One region of the Antricoccus suffuscus genome, then DNA from elsewhere that is predicted to be linked to it. Evidence: riboswitches for the same ligand, from Rfam matches in the RefSeq annotation. Region 1 holds a riboswitch; the other holds the start of a gene.

Region 1 (10,117 bases):
TCCAGTCGGCCGCGGATTTGGTCGCTTCGGAGGCATTTGCCAGTGGATCGACCCTCAGTCAAAGCCTGGGAGGGGTCGACGCGCAATACAAGGCCCAGCTCGCCGCGCAGCAGAAGGTCAACGAAAACACCGCGACGGCCTGGGCAGAGCACCTCACGCAGCTGAGCGCCGCCGAGGCCGCCGCGCCCGCTGTTGCGTCGGTGACCAACGCGATCCGGGCGCTCGGAGCGCCGTACGCCGCCAACGCGACCGGCCCCGCCTCCTACGACTGTCGCGGGTTCGTCACCTCGATGTACTCTGCCGTCGGCGTCGCCCTGCCGCCGGATATCCCCACCCAGTTCGCGGTGACCGCCCCGATTGGTGCGCCCGACATCCAGCCGGGCGACTTGGTGTTTATCGGTAACGCAGATGCGGGCCTGCACACGGTCGGCATCGTGTTTGACGCCACGTCGTACATCACCGCTGACGGCCCGTCCCGTGCGGTCGCGGTGCGCGAGATCCAGACTGACCCCAACGGGGATTATGCGATGGGGTTCGGCCGGCCCACGCTCCCCAATCGCGCGCCCGTGCCGGCACCGTCGGGAACCGGGCTTGGGTTTCCGATGAAGTGCGGCAACATCGTCTATCCCGCCTCGTACAACGGATCCAAGGCTTGGGGCAACTATCCGAACGGCCTGATTCCGCCCTCCGCGCTCTGCTCGATTGGTGTCGGTGCACACCAGCTGCGCTGTGACGCGGCGCAGGCCTTCAAGCTCATGTCTGCGGCATACTCGGCGGTTTTCGGTACGCCGATCTGCGTGACCGACTCGTATCGCTCGTTCCAGGCGCAGGCGACGCTGTACGCGCAAAAACCCGGTATATCGGCGATTCCGGGCACCAGCAATCACGGCTGGGCGCTGGCAATCGACGCTTGCGGAGGGATCCAGGGATTCGGTACCGCGCAGTACAGCTGGATGATCGCAAATGCAGGCAAGTTCGGCTGGTTGCACCCGACGTGGGCCGACCCCGGCAACGGACGCGAGGAACCGTGGCATTGGGAGTACGCCGGAGGCTAGGACCTTAGACATGCATCGAAATTGTCGGTATCGGTGTTTATGGTCGGCGGCATGTTGATCGATTGCAAAAGTTGCCAGGCCGTACCGGCGGCATGCGAAGACTGTGTGGTGACGGTGCTGCTCGGCCCGCTGAATGGACAGGCGCCAAGCGACGGCGAACTCGACGCTACCGAACGGCGCGCGTTCGATGCCTTAGTCGAGGGCGGCGTGCTGTCCGAGACATGGCGAACGACCGCCGAAGTGACGATGACACCGCGCACGGCACCGGCTGGGAGTCCCCGACGATGGCGTTCGACGGCGTGACAAATCGGCGTGAGAAACCACTCGGTCGGCGGGCCCTGATTGAATCCTTATCGGCGCGACTGTAAGGTCTTTGAGGTCGGTCACGGGACGGTCGTTTGTCCGAAATGGCGCCGTACGACACCGCCGAAACGTAATCGATTTACGTGCCGGGGACCCACGTGTCCTTGGGGTGAATCAGCGAGGCTCACGCTTCGTTGTAGGGCAATCTTCCCAGCCCGAACCCGTCAGCTAACTCGGTAGGCGGGCGCAGAGGAAGAGGAGAGCCGCCCCCGTGGCGCCTTCGAAAAAGCACGTAACCGCGGCCTCATTCGCCGCCCTGTTCACGACCTTCGGTCTCGCACTTACGCCCACTACTGCCGCGCATGCGGCCCCAGACGCGGCGCCCGCGCCGAGTGACGTCCAGGCGCAGATCGTCCAGATGCAGCATGATCTCGAAACCGTGACCGAGCAGTACAACGACGCGAAGATCGCGCTGGACCAGCAGAACGCTGCGCTGGCGACGGCGACCTCGACGTACGACGCGGCAAACGTGAAGCTCGAGTCACTCAAGGCGCAGGTCGCCAAGATCTCGGTCGGCGTTTATAAAGGCCCGCAGATGGCCAGCCTGACGACCGTGATGACGAGCGGCTCCCCGGCCGAGGTGCTCGACAAGCTCAACACCCTCGACGCGATCTCGGCGCACAACAACACTGCGCTCGGCGAGTTGGCAAGTGGCGAAGCCCAGGCCGCCGCTGCGAAGTCGGCCGCGACCGAGGCCGCGGATGCCGCGGCCAAGACCGAGCAGGACATCTCGGCCAAAAAGGCCAGCATCGAGTCCGAGCTGCCCAAGCTCGAGACACAGTTGGCCTCGCTCAACCCGACCGCGTACGCGTCAGTCATGGCCGCCTCGGGCGGCCCCGCTGTCGCCTCGGCAACTGCAGGCACGGGAGGATCGGCAGCCGCACAAGGCGCCGTCTCGGCCGCGCTATCGCGGCTCGGCATGCCCTACGTATGGGCCGCCTCGGGACCTAACTCATTCGACTGCTCGGGCCTGACGATGTGGGCCTACGGCCAGGTCGGCATCGGTCTGCCACACTCGTCGTCCGCGCAGCGCAGCTCGGGACCTTCGGTTTCGCTGTCCGCGCTCGTGCCCGGCGACCTGGTCTTCATGCCGGGCCATGTCGGCATGTATATCGGCAACGGCAACGTCGTACACGCCCCGACCAGCGGAGACGTCGTCAAGGTCGTCCCGCTGAGCTCGATGCACTGGACGTCGGCTGGTCGACCTGCCGCCTAACTCCCCGCGAGCAGGTATGAAAACGCTGGTTGTCACCAACGACTTCCCGCCCCGCGAAGGTGGCATCCAGACGTTTGTGCGTGCCATGGTGGCCCAGTTCGATCCGCGGGAGGTCGCCGTCTATTGTTCGACGTCGCCCGGCGCGGCGGAGTATGACGCCGGTTGCGGCTTTGAGGTCGTACGCAACCGGGCCACGATGCTGCTGCCCACGCGGTCGGTGACAGCTGACGTCATCGCAACCGCACGGCGGATCGGAGCCGACCGAGTCTGGTTCGGCGCCGCGGCGCCGCTCGCCCTGATGACGCCATCGCTTCGCAAGGCGGGCATACATCGACTCGTGGGTTCGACACACGGGCACGAGACGGGCTGGGCCGCGGCCCCAGGCGCGCGCCAGCTGCTACGCCGGATCGCCCGCACACTTGACGTCACGACGTACATCACCGGCTACACCGGCGACAAACTTCGCGACGCGCTCGGCCCGGCCGCCCAGCTCGCTCGCGTATCTCCGGGCGTCGACGTCGAACGGTTCACGCCGGACGTCGACGGGGCAGCGGTACGCCGCGAGCACGGTCTCGACGGCCGCACCGTCATCGGGTGCATATCGCGACTGGTGCCACGCAAGGGACAGGATGCGCTGATTGCCGCGCTGCCGCGTATCCGGGCCGTCCATCCCGACGCGGTGCTTTTTCTCGTCGGCTCAGGCCGCGACCGGGCGCGTCTTCAGCGACTCGTCCAGCGAGCAGGACTCGGCGAGCACGTCGTGATGACAGGGAGCGCGCCCACGCACGAGCTTCCGGCGTACTACGCGGCGACCGACATCTTTGCGATGCCTTGCCGAACCCGTAAGCGTGGCCTCGACGTCGAAGGGCTTGGCATGGTCTACCTCGAGGCCGCCGCAACCGGAAAACCGGTCGTTGCAGGTAACTCAGGTGGCGCGCCGGAGGCGGTGATCGATGGCGAGACGGGGTACGTCGTCACCGATCCACGCTCACCGCACGCCGTCGCGGAGCCGATCATCAGGCTGCTCGCCGACGCCGGCCTCGCCGCTCGGATGAGCGAGCGCGGCCGCGAGTGGGTCTGCGAGCAGTGGACCTGGAAACGCCAGTCGGACCGGCTCAAAGAGCTCCTTCAGGTCGCGTAAAGCTGGTCGATCTGCGCGCTGAAGTCCTCGCGCACGACGTTGCGTCGCAGTTTCATTGACGGGGTCAGGTAGCCATTGTCTTCGTTGAAGTCGTTGTCGAGCACGATGAACTTGCGAATCGACTCGGCCTTCGAGACCGTCTTGTTAGCGCTATTGACCGCCTGCTGGATTTGCGCATGCAAGTCGGGGTCGTTGATGAGGTCCGAAAGCGTCGCATCTGCCGGTTTGTTGTTGTTTTTCTTCCAGGCCGGCAGCATTTCCTCGTCGATGGTGATGAGCGCGCCAACGAACGGTCGCTGATCGCCGACCACAATGCATTGGCTGATCAGCGCGTGCGACCGTAGCGCGTCTTCGAGTGCCGCCGGCGCGACGTTTTTGCCGCCGGCGGTGACGATGATTTCCTTCTTGCGACCGGTAATCGAGACGTAACCGTCTTCGTCGATCGACCCCAGGTCTCCGGTATGCAGCCAGCCGTCGATCAGGGTTTCCTTGGTGGCTTCCTCGTTGCCCCAGTAGCCGCTGAACACGTGCTCGCCGGAGATGATGATCTCCCCGTCGTCCGCGATGCGGATTGTCGCGCCAGGCAACGGGCGACCGACTGTACCCACCCGCATCTGGGTGAGCGTGTTGCTCGCGGTCACCGGCGAAGTCTCGGTCAGTCCGTAGCCTTCGAGGACGGTGATGCCGATCCCGCGGAAGAAATGTCCGAGACGGTCGCCGAGCGGCGCGCCACCGGAGACCGCGCTCTCGCACCGTCCGCCGAGCGCAGCGCGCAGCTTGCCGTAGACGAGCTTGTCGAAGACGGCGTGCTTGAGCTTCAGAACCAGCCCCGGCGTACCTTTGTCCAGCGCCCGCGAGTATTCGATCGCGGTCGCCTCGGCTATGTGAAAAATCTTCCCCTTACCCTCCGAGATTGCCTTTTGCGCCGCGGAGTTGTAGACCTTCTCGAACACGCGGGGTACGGCGAGCAGGAACGACGGTTTAAACACCCCCAGGTCCGGGACGAGGTTAGGGATGTCCGAGCTGTGCCCGAGCTTGACCCGTGCGGTGAGCGCGCCGAGCTGAATGATCCGGGCGAAGACATGCGCCAGCGGCAAGAAAAGCAGAGTGGAACGCCCCGGTTGCAGCAGGTCGTCCTGGGACGCGACGGTGTTGCGGGCGTCGAACACGAGGTTGCGGTGGGTGAGCTGGCAGCCTTTCGGGCGCCCCGTCGTGCCGCTGGTGTAGACAATCGTCGCGACATCGTCGGCTTTCGTCGCCCCGCGCCGCTTGCTGACTTCGTCGTCGGTGGTTTCTGTGCCGCTCTCGACAAGGGTGTCGAGGTCCGCATTGTCGATGACCCAGACGGTCTTCAGGTCCGTGAGCGCGCCGCGTACTTGTTCGACGATCGCGGCGTGCTCCGCGGTCTCGACGATCGCCGCGGTCGCGCCGCTGTTGCTGAGGATCCACTCGACCTGGTCAGCGCTCGACGTCTCGTAGATCGGCACGACGATGAGGCCGGCGCTGGCGAGCGCGAAGTCGCACAGCGTCCATTCGAACCGGGTGCGAGACATCAAGGCGACCCGGGACCCGGGCTCAATACCTGCCGCGATAAACCCTTTCGCGAGCGCGTTGACTCGGCCAGCGAACTCAGCGGCGCTCAGATCAGTCCAGTCCGCGCCCGAGCGCAGCGCGTACAGCGCCTCTGTCGGATATTTCTCGGCATGCTCGAAGACGATGTCGGCGACATTGATTGTGGCCGGTACGTCGTACCGTGACGGGACGGAAACTTCGCGCATTTGCCGGGCTCCTAGACGTGTCGAGACAAGCGGTGTTGCGAGGTAACCTACCTGGCTCCACACCGCAAGGCGATTCTATTGGTCAAACGGTAGGCTCGTCAGGTGCGTGCACCCACGTGCACGCACGCAGTCCGCGAAACAGGAGCTTTTATGGCCGAGCAGTCGACGCAGTCCATCGTCATCAACGCCGACGCCGAGGTCATCATGTCGGTGATTTCAGACTTTGCGTCGTACCCGCAGTGGGCGGGCTCGATCAAGAAGTGCGAACCGGTCCAGGACGGCGCCGACGATCTCGCGACCCAAGTCGCGTTCACGATGGACGCGGGGCTGATCAAGGACCAGTACACGCTTGAGTACGACTGGAGCGACTACCCCAACTCGGTTAGCTGGCATCTGATCTCGGGACAGATGCAGAAGTCGCAGCAAGGGTCCTACGCGCTGTCCGCGGTCGGCGACGGTACGACGAAAACGACATACACGTTGGCCGTCGACCTCGCGATCCCGATGCTCGGAATGATGAAGCGCAAGGCCGAGAAGGTCATCATGGATACCGCGCTCAAAGAACTCAAGCGCCGCGTCGAGTCGCTCTAAACTGTCGTGCGGATAGTCCTTTTCACCGGCAAGGGCGGCGTCGGAAAGACGACGACCGCGCTCGCCACAGCCGTCCACGCCGCTGGGCTCGGCTGCAAGACCCTTCTCATGTCGACTGACCCGGCGCACTCTGTTGGCGACGCGCTGAGCATCTCGGTGCGCGACGTGCCGACCCAGGTCGATGACGGCCTCTACGTCATGCACGTCGACGCGCAACGCCGGTTTGAGTCATCGTGGGGCGAGCTGCAGGGCTATGTGCGTGCGCTGCTGACCAACGCCGGCGCCGACCCGCTGACCGCAGATGAGATCGCGGTCGTACCCGGCGTCGAAGAGTTCATGGCGCTGCTCGCGTTGCGCGAGCAGGCCGTCGCCGGACTATGGGATTTCATCGTCGTTGACTGCGCACCAACCGCCGAGACGCTGCGGCTACTGGCGCTGCCGCAGGTGCTGAGCTGGTACGCCGAGCGCCTGTTCCCGACGCACAACCGGATGCTGCGCCATCTCGCGCCGCTCGCCGGCCGCATGCGTGATGTGCCGATGCCAAGCGCCGCCCTGGTGTCGGCCTTCTCGGCGCTACACCAACAGGTCGACGAGCTCTGCGAGCTCCTTGGGGACGCCGCCACCACGACGGTCCGGCTGGTGCTGACCCCGGAGGCCGTCGTATTGGCCGAGGCTCGTCGGACGCTGAGCAGCCTGCGGCTGTACGGCTATCCGGTCGACGGCATTGTCGTCAACCGCCTGATCCCGCCCGGGGGCAAAGACCCATGGCGCGCATCTTGGGTGGCGGCGCAGCGCGAGCAGATGACGCGGATCGCGGACTCTTTCGATCGGCTTCCGATCCGGACCCTTGACTACCAACGGGCCGAGCCGGTCGGCCTCGATGCGCTTCGGGTGCTCGGCGTCGAGCTCTACGCGGATACCGATCCGCGTGAGGGGCCCGCGACCGCGGACGTCGTACGCATTGAGCACGTGCGCGATGACGAGTTGCCCGGCGGTTATGAGTTCACCATGATTCTGGACCTGCCGCACCTGGATCGCGCGGACGTGCAGCTCGCGCGTTCGGCCGACGACCTGGTCGTGACCGCGGCCGGTCGGCGTCGCTACGTCGGACTGCCAAGCGCGCTACGCCGCTGCGACGTGGTCGGTGCGGCGTACGCCGATAATGCGCTGCGCGTGACATTTACCCCGAACCCCGAACTATGGCCACGATCATGAGCGACAACGCCCGCGACGATGTGGGATCACTCGGTGACGAGTTGCAGAAATTGACCGGCGCATTCGCGCAGTGGGCCAACGCTCGGGGCGCGGACTCCGAGGCGGCGTCGGAGTCAAGCGAGCGGCCAGCGAGCTGTGACTACTGCCCGATCTGTCAGCTGATCGCACTGGGCCGCGGCCAGCGGCCGGAGGCCGTTGCCAAGCTGATCGACACCGCGACCCTAGCGCTACACGCGCTGACCGAGTATCTGCAATCACAAGACAAACCCCACGAACACCAGGGTCCACAGGGCGACACCAACCCCGCGCCGCCGGAGCCAAAGGTGCAGCACATTGACATCGACTAGCGAACCGCTCGCGCTCGGCGTCGATATCGGCGGCTCGAAGATCGCTGCCGGGGTCGTGGCGGCCGATGGCACGATCGTCGACGAGATACGCCGCCCGACACCGGGCGCCGACGTAACGCAGACGGCCGATGCCATCATCGGGGTCGCCCGTGACCTGATGAGCCGCCACAGCGTCGGTGTCGTCGGCATCGGCGCGGCGGGATGGATCAACAGCGACCGGTCGACGGTTGTCTTCTCGCCGCACCTGGCGTGGCGCGGTGAACCATTGCGCGAGAGCCTGACGACCTCGCTCGACGTACCGGTGTACGTCGACAACGATGCGAATGCGACCGCGTGGGCCGAGTACCGGTTCGGGGCGGCGCAGGGGAGCCGGGTGGCACTGTGCGTGACGCTCGGTACCGGAATCGGGGGCGGCATCATCGCGGACGGCCAGATCTTCCGGGGCGCCTTCGGGCTGGCCGGCGAGTGGGGGCATATGCGAGTCGTTCCTGGCGGGCGGCGCTGTGCGTGCGGCAACCGAGGCTGCTGGGAGCAGTACGCCAGCGGACGGGCACTGGCTCGTGATGCGCGTGACGTTGCCGAAACGTCGCCGGTGACTGCTCAGGGCTTGTTGGCTGTAGTCGACGGCGTACCGAGCGCGCTAACGGGCCCGCTCGTGACCCAAGCGGCCGCGGCGAATGACCCCACCGCGATGGAGATCGTCAACGACGCGGGGCACTGGCTGGGACAGGGGATCGCAGATATCTGCGCGATTCTCGATCCAGATATCGTTGTTGTCGGGGGCGGCGTGGCCGAGGTCGGGTCGTTGATTCTGGACCCGGCGCGGGCGGCGTTCGGGCACGCGTTGACCGGTCGTGGATTCCGACCGGAGCCCCCTATTGTCGGTGCGCGGCTGGGTTCGGCTGCCGGCCTGGTTGGGGCCGCTGATCTTGCTAGGAGCTCGCTTTGACCGTTCGCCTGACCTATTGCGACACGAAACTGACCTCGGTGGACGATCTTGTTGCGTTGCGTGCCAACACCGAGGCTGCTGGTCTTGAAATCGTGGTTCTTCAGTCGACTGCGCGCCATCCGCTCTGGCGCAACGCCCATGCTCACACCGCGCGTGCGTTGGGCCTGATTGTGGCCGCTGGGGGCGCCCCGGCCGCAGGGACATTGATGCTCACCTCACTCGCCGCGGACGTCGTGCGGTCGGACGCGTTGGCACTGGCGACCCCGGCAGATCAACGGCGGCGTACGGCGGTCGCCATCACAGTCGCACCAGGTGGTCGTGCCGACGATGGTCGGTGGCTGTTCGTGGGCACCGACTTGACCGGCGAGGAGTGGCGCACGCATCGTGACGAGCTTCGTCAGCGGCTTGGTGCGCTCGGCCATCCTGCGAATGCGGCGACCCTCGTCTTTGCGGTAGATCACAAAGTGATGCAACTACCCTCGCTCGACCAGCCTGATCAAGCGCGCCCGGTCAACGCGACTAGCGGCGAGGGCGGCGCTCTCGTGTTCGATATCGATCTCTAGCAACCCCGCGTGACGGACGGCCGGACATTCGTGACGGACGGCCGGACATTCGTGACGGATCGCGATGGGTGGCGAGGGCGAAGTTGCTAGACGACTGCGCCGTCGTCGTCCTCTTCGCCGTCTGGTGGATCTTCCCTGAGGCGCAGGAGAAGTAGGCCGACGCCTGAGGTGATACCGAGTACGCCGAGCACGACGGCAGTGGTCCCGCCGATGCCGAGAACCTGCGGGAAAAACAGCATCAGCACGCCGGCCAGCAGCACGAGGATCGCGACTATCGCGGGCCGCGAGGGGCGCTTGATCGGATCGGGCTCGGGCGGCTCGTAATGATCGAGAGGATCGTCGGCGGCGGGCCCGAGCGAGTAGGAGCCTCGCCAGACGTCCACGACTTCCGGCTCAACGGGAGGTTCGTCGGACACTTCGGCCTGCCCGACGATCGGCTGTTGTCCGCCCGACGACTCATCGGTATCGAGCTGATTGATGTCGAGGTGGTCGATGCCCAGACCATCGGTACCGAGCTGATCGGTCGGGGCAGCGTCTGGTTCGGAGGCTTCGGTACGGCGGGTGGGGTTGGTCGCCGTACTGTCGTAGTGTCCGACGAGCTCAGCGAACAGGGCATCGACCTGGTCGTTGTCGAGGTCGAACGGATCGGGTCCGCCGACGTCCGCCGTGGGCTCGGAGTCCGGACCGTCACCGTCGAGGACCTGCTGGGCGTGCGACCGCAGCTGCGCGTCGACATACAGGTGCTCAAACGGTGGACTGGATGGTGGTTCCACGAGCCGGTAGGGATCGTTGCTGCTGATCGGGTCGAGGTACGCCGCCACCCGGGCCTCGCGCAGCACGTCGAGCAGGTGCTCACCGACGCGTGGGTCGACAAGCCGGACCTTGACGTACGACGCCGC
Region 2 (10,117 bases), on a different contig from region 1:
GGCTCTCGCAGAACTCCAAGGACTTGCAAAGTAGTTACGTCCCGGTCCAGGTCACGGTGACGGCGCAGGTGCTGAAAAAGGACAAGGTCGTCAACTACACCGACAGCGAGACCAAGAAGGCCGCGGACAAGTGGAAGTCGATGGGTACGACGATCACCCCGACTGCCGCGCAGATGGCCGAAGTGCTCAACGCATCGGTCGGTGACAAGAAGCAAGTCACCGAGAAGCAGGTTGCGGACTCGCTGAAGAAAAACAAGGTCACGCTCACGATCCCGACGATCAAGGAGCTCGACAGCTCGATTCGTACCCAGACGATCATCTTCGGCATCGTCGGGCTGGCCGCGGCCGCGGCGGCGTACTTCTACCGGCAAGGCGCCAACTGGGCCCGCATGCTGGGCATGTTTGTCTCGGGCCTGGTCACCATCATGTTTGTGATGCAGGTGGTCAACGGTTCGCTGAGCATCATCGTGGTGGCGATTGTGCTGAGCGGCGGCGCGGCGTTCTTCTTCTTGATGAAAGGACGCCTCGTTGCGCCGGTGCCAATCGGCGGCGGTCGACCCGGCGGCGCCGGCGGCATCTTCGGCAGCCTGTTCCGGCCACGTCCGCCGCGAGGCGAGTGAGTGCCTCGCGCGCTGGTCACCGGAGCGTCGGCCGGACTCGGCGCGCAGTACGCCGAACAGCTCGCTAGGTCCGGCTATGACCTCATCCTTGTCGCGCGCGGCGAGGATCGTTTGCAGGCGTTGGCCGGCACCCTGACTGGTCGCTTTGGCGGGCGCTGCGACGTACTCCCGGCCGATCTGTCCACGCCTGAGGGCCTCGCGCTGGTAGAGGGGCGGGTCGCCAGTGACGACGAGCCGGTCGACCTGCTTGTCAATAACGCCGGGTTCGGCACGAAGGGCGAATTTCTGGCCTCACCCGTCGAGAGCGAGCAGCAGATGCTCGATGTCAACGTGACCGCGCTCATGCGGCTGTGCCACGCGGCGCTACCCGGCATGGTGCGGCGCGGGACGGGCGGAGTGATCAATGTTGCCTCGGTGGCCGCCTTCCTGCCGAGCGATACCGGCCCCGGGTACGCCGCCAGCAAGGCATACGTCGTGGCCTTCACCGACTCGCTGGCCGTGACCTTGCAAGGCACCGGCGTACACGTCAGCGTGGTCTGCCCGGGGTTTGTACGCACCGAGTTCCACGAGCGCATCGAGCAGGACGTCAGTTGGATTCCGCGCTGGGCGTGGCTTAAGGCACCGGAGGTGGTCGCGACCTCACTGCGCGATCATCGTGCCGGGCGCCATCGCAGCGTGCCGTCGGTCAAATACAAGTCCGTCGTGCAGGTACTCAGGGTGGTGCCGCGGGCTGCGCTGCGTCGAGTCTTGGTTAAGAGTCGGGCCCTGCAGCACCGTCCGGACTGAAGACGCTGGGTGACCGAGCGCACCGCGAAAGAGCGGCCGTACGCCGAAAAGCTCTCAGTCGACGCACAGCCAAACCCTCATGTGGCTCATCGCACAGTGTGGTCTTGGTGGATAACCGGTGACGAGAGTGTCTCGAACTGGTTACGACGGGTAACGTCTTCCGAGTCTCACGGAGGTCTGTCGTTCGATCGGAACGACACCGCGAGACACGCCTAAACGCATCACCGATCGGACAGCGCCAGCAATGGAGTCGTTTGAGGGGGAGCGTGCCGGGGACCCACAGTGGTATCCGGGGTGAATCGGCGTGTGGGCCCGTAGCGAATGCCGCGGGTGGACGCGTTGTAGGGCCGAATACTTCCCGGCCCGAACCCGACAGCTAACTCGGCAGGCGGAATAGGAAGAATGGAGAGCCGCCTGTATGGCGCCCTCGAAGAGAAATGCCGTCGTTTGCACGATGGCCACAGTTGTTGCATCACTCGGACTAGGCCTGCTCCCATCCGCCGCGCACGCCGACCCGGCGACCAGTAGCGAGACCTCCAGCTCCGTGCAGGCCCAGGTCATCAAGATGCAGGGCGACCTCGCCAACGCCAACGAGAAGTACCTCGATGCCAAGATCGAGCTCGACAAGCAGACCGCGGCCGCGGCCGCGGCGCAGACGCAGTTCGACGCGGCGAAGGCCGACGTCGATGCCGCGAAGGTGCAGGTTGCGGCGATAGGTGCGACGTCGTACAAGACTTCCAATGCGCAGAGCCTGCAGGCCATCCTGACTAGCTCCTCGCCACAGGACCTCATCGATCAGCTCGGCACGCTCGACACGATCTCCGCCTACAACGCCCAGACGCTGGCGAAGTACGCGAAGGCCCAGAAGTCCGCCGCCGCAAACAAGACCGCTATCGACGGCGCCAAGGCCGCCGCTGCGGCCGCCGAGAAGCAGATCAGCGATAAAAAGGCCTACTACGAGGCTGAACTGCCGACGTTGCAAGCCAAGCTCGCGACGCTGACCGCCGCGCAGCAGGTTCAGGTCGACCAGGCCTCGGGCCAGACTCAGGGAGCCAGCGCGCCCAAGGCCGTCACCGCTCCGGCCGCCGCGCCGACTGCCGCTCCGGCCGCGTCCGGCTCGGCCGCACAGGTTGTCACCACCGCGATGGCGCAGCAGGGCAAGCCGTACGTCTTCGGTGCTGCGGGCCCCGGCTCGTTCGACTGCTCGGGTCTGACGATGTACGCATACGCTTCCATCGGTATCAGCCTGCCGCATTCGTCGGGCGCTCAGCGTGGCTACGGTACGCCGGTCTCGCTGTCCGCACTCGCACCCGGTGACCTGGTCTTCGCGCCAGGGCACGTCGCGATCTACATCGGTAACGGCACCGTCGTGCACGCCCCCACCCCGGGCTCACCGGTCCGGACGATGCCTATGAAGTACATGAACTTCGATGCGGCACGCCGACTGGTCTAGCCACGTAGCACGGAACGAAAAGGAACGGATGCTGGTCATAGACCAGCATCCGTTCCTTATTTTCGTCGCACCGAGAGAGTCCGATTCATGATTTTCGCCCTCGTCCCGCCCGATCACGGCGCCGCAATCCCTGCTTTAGCTGACTCGAGTTCGGCCGCTGGGATGATCGGCTCGATTCTCGTGATCGCCGTGGTTGTGCTCATCATTGTCGGCGGATACTTCGCGCAGAAGAAGCGCGCCGAACAGCTCATGCGCTTTGCCCAGGCAAAAGGGCTCACCTACGAGAAGCGCAACGATGCGTGGGCCAACATGGACTGGGGCTATCCGTTCGGCGCAGGCCGTGCTCAGAAGGCTCGGCACGTGATGACCGGTCACCTCAACGGCCGGCCGGTCGTGACGTTCGCGCACGAATACACGACCGGGTCTGGCGATGACCGTCGGACGGTGCACACGATGGTGACCGCGATCCAGATCCCGCGAGCCTTCCCCAAGCTCGAGGTCGGGCTCGAGGGCATCACCGGACGGTTCGCGCGCAAGCTCGGGTTCAAAGACATCGAGCTGGAGAGCGAGGCGTTTAACCGGAAATACAAGATCCAGTGCGATAATCGGAAGTTCGCGTACGACGTACTGCATCCCCGCTTTATGGAGTGGATGACCGCTATCGACTCCAACGGTTTTACGATCGCAGGACCGTACGTCGTCATCCACCGGACGGGCCGTCTCAAGGAGCAGGAAATCGACGCCAATTTCGCCTACATCTCCGCGGTCATCGAGCACATGCCCGGTTTCGTCTGGGCCAACGCGCGTTGAGCCGAGCCCGCCGTCCCGCTGCGTCTCGTGGCTTCGCCGCACTCGCCGCACTCGCCGCGATCGCCATCACCCTCGGCCTGAGCGCATGTTCCGGTGTGAAGCCCCTTGACTCCTCGAACCCGATCGCCAGCAAGTCGAGTTCTGCGTCGCCGCCACCTCAGGCGGCGAGCGGGCCAGGATGCGCGACCGATGCCGGGACTCCTGAACAACTTGCCGCCATGGGCGACCTGATGCTGAGCGAGGCTGTCGCGAAGTTTCCGGGTACGACGAAGTTTTCCGCGTACCTCAAGCTCAACACGTCGCTGCGCGCGTCGTTGGACAAGGCGGGAAAGTACGCGATCTTCATCCCGGACGATGCGGCGTTCGCCAAGCTCACTCCTGAGCAGCTTGCCACGCTCGATTCCGACGCGACGCTGCGTGATTCGATGCTCACATACATGATCACCGCTGTCCCGGTTGATCCCGCGAGTCTCAAGGACGCGCAGCAGGTGCCGACGGTCAACGGCACCTCCTCACCGCTCACGTTGACCAAGAGCGATACCGGGCTTCGGCTCAATGCGGCAGCGACCGTCGTGTGCGGCGCGATTACAACCGCCCGCGCGACGATCTACCTCACCGACACCGTGCTCTTCCCGCCGGCCTAACCCGCGGCGACAGGACACGCGAACCACATACCTGCAGGTTGAGGCTCGGTAACGATCGGTCAGGATGACCCCGTTGGGGTGTTACGACGGTGTGCGGTGCCTTAAGTTTTGGCAATGCATTCTCCCCCGACTGCCGAGCAAGATCCCCCCGAAACAGAAAACGACACCAACCAGACGGTCGCCCAGGCCCGGCCGGATGTCGATGCGCTCATCGCGGAGTACGACGAGGAGCGTCCCCAACGCCAGCTCACCGCGAAACTCAACAAGGTCATTGTCGCGCTGACATTCGCGGTCTCGCTGTTTGTGCTTTACCAAGTTTTCTACCCGCAGAGTAAGGGCAATCAGTACTTCCTCATCATCTTCCTGGCGCTGATCCTGCCGTTCGTCTTCGTCTGCTACCGGACCGGCTCGCGCAAACCGTCGACCACAAAGGCGCGCAAGAATGACAACCCCTCGGTCCTCGACTGGACCCTGGCCGTGGTCTCGTTCATCGTCTGCATCTATCCCGTGCTGCCGATTTCAATCGGCAAAGGCGGGGGAGGATTCGACGCGTTCTTGGACAGGCAAGGGCTGCTGACGCCGCTCGACATCGTCATGGGCACGCTGTTGACGCTGCTGATTCTCGAGGCCGTACGCCGCACCACCGGGATGATCATGCCGTTGGTGTGTATCGCGTTCTTCGCCTACGCCTACTACGGCGGATTGATGCCGCAGACGTGGGCAATCAGCCACGCCGGGGTCGATTTCGATCAGATCATCAACGGCTTTTACAACGATGCGTCGGGTTTCTACGGCACCCCGCTCGATGTGTGCGCGACGTACATCGTGCTTTTTACGATCTACGGCGCAGTTCTCGACGCCACGGGCGCCGGTCGGTTCTTCATCGACGTCAGCTTCGCCGCGTTCCGCAGGTCCAAGACCGCTCCCGGCCGGACCGTGACGCTGTCCGGCTTTCTGCTGGGCACGGTCTCCGGCTCCGGTACGGCGACCGCGGTCAGCCTCGGTGCGGTCGCATGGCCGATCCTGAAGCGGGCCGGCTACCCGAAGGAAGCCGCGGGCGGGCTGCTCGCCGCAGCGGGCATCGGCGCGATCCTGTCGCCGCCGACGCTGGGCGCGGCCGCGTTCATCATCGCGGAGTTTCTGCAGACGTCGTACCTCACGGTGCTGTTGTGGGCGACCATCCCGACGATCTTGTACTACGTCGGCATCATCCTCGCCGTCGAGATCGATGCCCGGAAGTTCGGCGCGAAGTCGGTCGACCTGCCTGAGCGCAGCGCGCTGAAGCTGATCGGCCGCTTCGGCTACCACTTCTTGTCGCTGATTGTGATCGTCGTGTTCCTCGCGTTGGATATCCCGCCGTTCAAGGCGGTTGTTTACGCGAGCGTTGTCGCGGCGGCGTTTGGCCTGATCGAACGGCTCATCTCGCGCGGAGACCCGCTTGACCCAGACTTCGCCAAACCGGAGGAGACCGGCGTACCGGCCCCCGAACGGGCCAGCGCGAGCGCGGCATTAGTGGCGTACCTAGGCGACCTCTACCACGCGTTATCCAGTGGAATCCGCTCCGTGCTTCCGGTCGCGGCCGTGTGTGCCGCGGCCGGCATCATCACGTCGGTCATCGCGAAGACCGGCCTTGGCCTGACCCTCGGCAATATTCTGGTCAAGGCCGCGAAGGGGATCACCGAGGACCCGACCGGGGTACTCATCCTGACCGCGATCTTCGCGGCCGTCGCGGTGACGATACTCGGGCTGGCGGTCCCGGTCACCGCGTCTTTCATCATCTCCTGGGTCATCTTCGGGCCGGCGCTACAGACGCTGGGCGTCAGCGGTCCGGAGACGGCGATGTTCATCTTCTACTACGCGGTCCTGTCCGAGGTGTCGCCGCCTACAGCCCTGGCCGCGGTCGCGTCGTCGGCGATTACCGGAGGAAACGCGATCAAGACAATGTGGCAGACGTGGAAATACACGCTGCCTGCATTCCTCGCGCCATTAGCCTTCGTCATCACCGACAACGGCTCGCACCTGCTGATGCAAGGCAACTTCATCAGCATCGTCTGGACCACGGCCGTGTCGATCATCGCCGTCGCCGCGCTCGCCGCCATCACCGGCGGCTGGATCTTCGACGCAGCGACCTGGTACGAACGGCTGCTGTGCGTGCCCGGCGCGCTTCTACTGCTCTACCTGCAGCCACTGTCGATCGGGATCGGCATGGCGTTCCTCGTCGTCGCCGTCGCGCTCAACTTCATCCGCACGAAGACGAATACATCTGGCTTGGAGGCCACTCTATGAAATCCCTACACAAATCTATGAATCCCCTACGCAAGCGCCGTACGGTTGCGGCGCTTGCCCTTGTCGCCGCATGTGGTCTCACGCTTAGCGCATGTGGTGGCAAGCAAGAAGCGAAAGAGTCCGCCAAGAAGGCCGACGGATCGGTCACCTGCGACTTCACGCAGGCGCAGTACACGATCGCGACCGGCAACTCGACCGGCGTCTACTACGTCATGGGCGGCGGCATCGCCAACCTGATCAACGACAACTCCGGCGGCAAGGTCAAGGCCACCGCGGCCGAGACGGGCGCGTCGGTGCAGAACATCCAGCAACTGGGTACCAAGCAGTTCGATATCGCGTTCTCCCTGGCCGACACGGCGGCCGATGCGGTCAATGGCAAGGGCGCCTTCGAAGGCCAAAAGCAGGACATCCAGTCGCTCGGACGGATCTACGCCAATTACACGCAGGTCGTCGTACGCAAGGACGCCGGCATCAAATCCGTTGCGGACATGAAGGGCAAGACGATCTCGACCGGCTCGCCGAAGTCCGGTACGGAGGTCATCGCGACCAGACTGATCGAGGCGGCTGGTCTCAACATCGACTCCGACCTCAACGCCCAGCGGCTCGATCTGGGCAAGACCGTCGACTCGATGAAAGACGGCTCGATCGACGGGTTCGTCTGGTCCGGCGGGCTGCCGACGCCGGCGCTGACCGACCTGTTTACGTCGAAGAAGGATGAGGTCGAGTTCCTTGACATCACGCCGTTGCTGCCGAAACTGAAGAAGGTCAATGACGTCTACGACCAGGGCACGATCCCGGCCGACACCTACGGCCTGGCCAGCGACGTCAAGACCGTCGTCGTACCCAATGTGCTGGTGGTCCGCGGCGACTTCGCCGACAACAACGCGTGCGCGATTACTAAGCTGATCATGGAGAAGAAATCGGACTTGGCTAAAGTTCACCCCGCGGCTAACGAGTTCGACCCCAAGACCGCAACGAAAACCGGCCCGATCGAGCTCAACGCGGGTTCGAAGCAAGCGCTGGAAGACCTCTCAGGGAAGTAGTAGCTATGACCGATCGTGCCCGGCTCCTCGAACTCGTCAACCAGATCGCGGTGGTCCGTGGCGACGTGACCCTGTCGAGTGGGCAGAAGGCCGATCGATATGTCGATCTACGGCGGATCACCCTCCACCACGAGGGTGGTCCGCTGGTAGGCCGCGTCATGCTCGAGGTCACCAAACACCTCGATTTCGACGTAGTCGGCGGACTCACGCTCGGTGCCGACCCGGTGGCCACCGCAATGATGCACGCCGCGGCCGCGCAGGGGCGTGCCCTCGACGCGTGCGTCGTACGCAAGGAAAAGAAGGCGCACGGGATGCAGCGCCAGATCGAGGGCCCCGGCGTAGAAGGACGCAAAGTACTCGCGGTAGATGACACCTCGACGACCGGCAACTCGGTGCTGCAGGCCGTCGATGCCCTCCGGGAGGCTGGCGCGGACGTCGTCGGCGTCGGCCTGATCGTCGACCGCGGCGCGCATGAGTCGATCGAGATGACCGGACTCGGCCTCAGCGCGGTGTTCCGTCTCGAAGAGCTCGACATCGGCTAGGACGTCTTTTGTTACCGCTGGAACCGTTCGTTGTGCGGCGGCGACTAACTGCGTGGGATACCGTTGATCTCGACACGCGTGCGCGTCGAAATCTGAAGTCCCGATTTGACTGACACTGATCAATTGACCTGACTGCCTGCGGACGTTCTGCGGGGACAGGTGCGAGGAGCCCTTAATGAGTGCCATCGGAATTGTCCTGCTGATCATCGGCATCATTGTCGTGCTGGTGGTTGTCTCGCTGATCGTGAGCTACAACCGCTTTGTGACCCAGCGAAATCTGGTGACCGAGTCGTGGCGACAGATCGACGTCGAGCTCAAGCGTCGCTATGACCTCATCCCCAACTTGATCGAGACGGTGAAGGCCTTCGCGACGCACGAGCGCCAGGTCTTCGAGTCGGTCGTACAGGCCCGCGCCCAGGCGCAGCAGGTGCGCTCGCAGCAGGGCATCCACGCTGCCGAGCAGGCAGGTGCCGAAAAGAACCTCAGCGGTGCCCTGGGGCGGCTGTTCGCGGTCGCCGAGAACTACCCGACCTTGAAGTCGGACCAGAACTTCCTCGGTCTGCAAAATGAGATGACCGATACCGAGGACCGCATCGCCGCCGGTCGCCGCTTCTACAACGGCAATGTCCGCGCGCTCAACACCCGGATTGAAGCGTTCCCCTCGAACCTGATCGCGGGTGCTTTCAAGTTTGAGAAGGAGCAGTATTTCGAGCTGGACGAGCCAGCCGCGCGGGACGCCGTACGCGCCGACTTCTCCTCGCTGACCGGCGCCGGCCCGTCGGACCAGAGCACCTACACGCAGCAGGGCAACCAGCCGTTCGTGCCGCAGTCGATCCAGCAAGCACCGCAGGCGCCGCCCGCTTTCGGCGCGCCGCAGCAGCAGTTCCCGCAGAGCCAGCCGATGCCGGCCCAGCAGCCTGCCCCGCAGCAGCAGCCCTATGGCCAGCAGCCGTACGGTCAGCCGCCGGTACCGAATCCAGGACAAAACCCGGGCGGTGGGCAGCCTCCACAGTTCGGCCAGCCGGGCCAGTAATCTGGGGCGATGCCGATCGCAACCGTTTCGAACCCGCTCGCCGCGACCTTCGATGTCAGCACCGTGCAGACGGTGAGCGTGATCATCATTGGTGTGTTGGTGTTGCTCGCGGTCGCCGCGCTGTTCATCGTCCGGAAAATCGTCTCCAAGGTGATCACGATCGCGTTGGTGCTGGCGCTGGCGGTAGCGGTGTATATCGAACGCGACAACCTCGCTGAATGCCCCAAGACATGTGCGTGCAGCTTCTTCGGCCTGAAACTGAAAATCCCCGACGACAGCCTCGCGCAGAAGTGTAAGTCCGCCGTCAGCCTCGGCCCGATTGAACTGCAGTCGTTGAGCGCAGCGAGCGAGCGAGCGTAGCCGAAACGCCTTGAGCCGGTGATCACAGCGCCCGACGGCGCGGGTAACGGGAACTGCGTCGCGGGCGCGCGGTTACAGTCGAAAGATGACGTTCGATATCGCCTCGGCCGTGGCCGAGTTGTCCAGTGCCCTGCCCGCGTCGATCTTGGCGACCGATCCCGACATCACCGTGAGCTACTCGCGGGACATGGCAATGCTCGCGTCCAGCGAAATTCCCGCGGTCGTCGTACGTGCGCGGGACACCGCCGACGTCAGCACCGTTATGAAGATCGCCTCGAAGTACGGCGTACCGGTCCATCCGCGCGGTGCCGGGAGTGGCCTGGCAGGTTCGTCCAATGCGACGACGGACTCGATCGTGCTGTCGCTCGCGTCGATGAACGAAATCCTTGAGATCAATACGGTCGATCGCTATGCCAGACTGCAGCCGGGCGTGGTCAATCTCGACTTTCGCAAGGCCCTCGAACCGCATGGGTTGTTCTATCCGCCGGACCCCTCGTCGTACGACTGGTGCACGATCGGTGGAAACCTCTCGACCAACGC

What was found. A riboswitch is a leader RNA that binds a small molecule or an ion and turns the genes downstream of it on or off. The one in region 1 is predicted to bind cyclic di-AMP.
Region 2: it holds a riboswitch for cyclic di-AMP, as region 1 does, so the genes downstream of both, CLV47_RS20295 (C40 family peptidase) here and CLV47_RS12835 (NlpC/P60 family protein) in region 1, are expected to answer to the same signal.

Annotation. Positions count from the first base shown of each region.
Region 1 covers NZ_PVUE01000010.1:92,980-103,096, forward strand. Annotated here, with positions in the region: gene CLV47_RS12825 (M15 family metallopeptidase) at 1-1,055, shown strand, start outside; gene CLV47_RS12830 (hypothetical protein) at 1,107-1,358, shown strand; cyclic di-AMP (ydaO/yuaA leader) riboswitch at 1,470-1,615, shown strand; gene CLV47_RS12835 (NlpC/P60 family protein) at 1,630-2,634, shown strand; gene CLV47_RS12840 (glycosyltransferase family 4 protein) at 2,651-3,775, shown strand; gene CLV47_RS12845 (AMP-dependent synthetase/ligase) at 3,763-5,553, opposite strand; gene CLV47_RS12850 (SRPBCC family protein) at 5,704-6,144, shown strand; gene CLV47_RS12855 (ArsA family ATPase) at 6,151-7,359, shown strand; gene CLV47_RS12860 (hypothetical protein) at 7,356-7,706, shown strand; gene CLV47_RS12865 (ROK family glucokinase) at 7,693-8,655, shown strand; gene CLV47_RS12870 (hypothetical protein) at 8,652-9,218, shown strand; gene CLV47_RS22515 (DUF308 domain-containing protein) at 9,305-10,117, opposite strand, start outside.
Region 2 covers NZ_PVUE01000026.1:29,909-40,025, forward strand. Annotated here, with positions in the region: gene CLV47_RS20285 (hypothetical protein) at 1-620, shown strand, start outside; gene CLV47_RS20290 (SDR family NAD(P)-dependent oxidoreductase) at 621-1,406, shown strand; cyclic di-AMP (ydaO/yuaA leader) riboswitch at 1,633-1,812, shown strand; gene CLV47_RS20295 (C40 family peptidase) at 1,861-2,859, shown strand; gene CLV47_RS20300 (DUF3137 domain-containing protein) at 2,947-3,669, shown strand; gene CLV47_RS20305 (fasciclin domain-containing protein) at 3,666-4,313, shown strand; gene CLV47_RS20310 (TRAP transporter permease) at 4,428-6,599, shown strand; gene CLV47_RS20315 (TAXI family TRAP transporter solute-binding subunit) at 6,617-7,642, shown strand; gene pyrE (orotate phosphoribosyltransferase) at 7,648-8,184, shown strand; gene CLV47_RS20325 (LemA family protein) at 8,360-9,217, shown strand; gene CLV47_RS20330 (hypothetical protein) at 9,227-9,577, shown strand; gene CLV47_RS20335 (FAD-binding oxidoreductase) at 9,663-10,117, shown strand, end outside.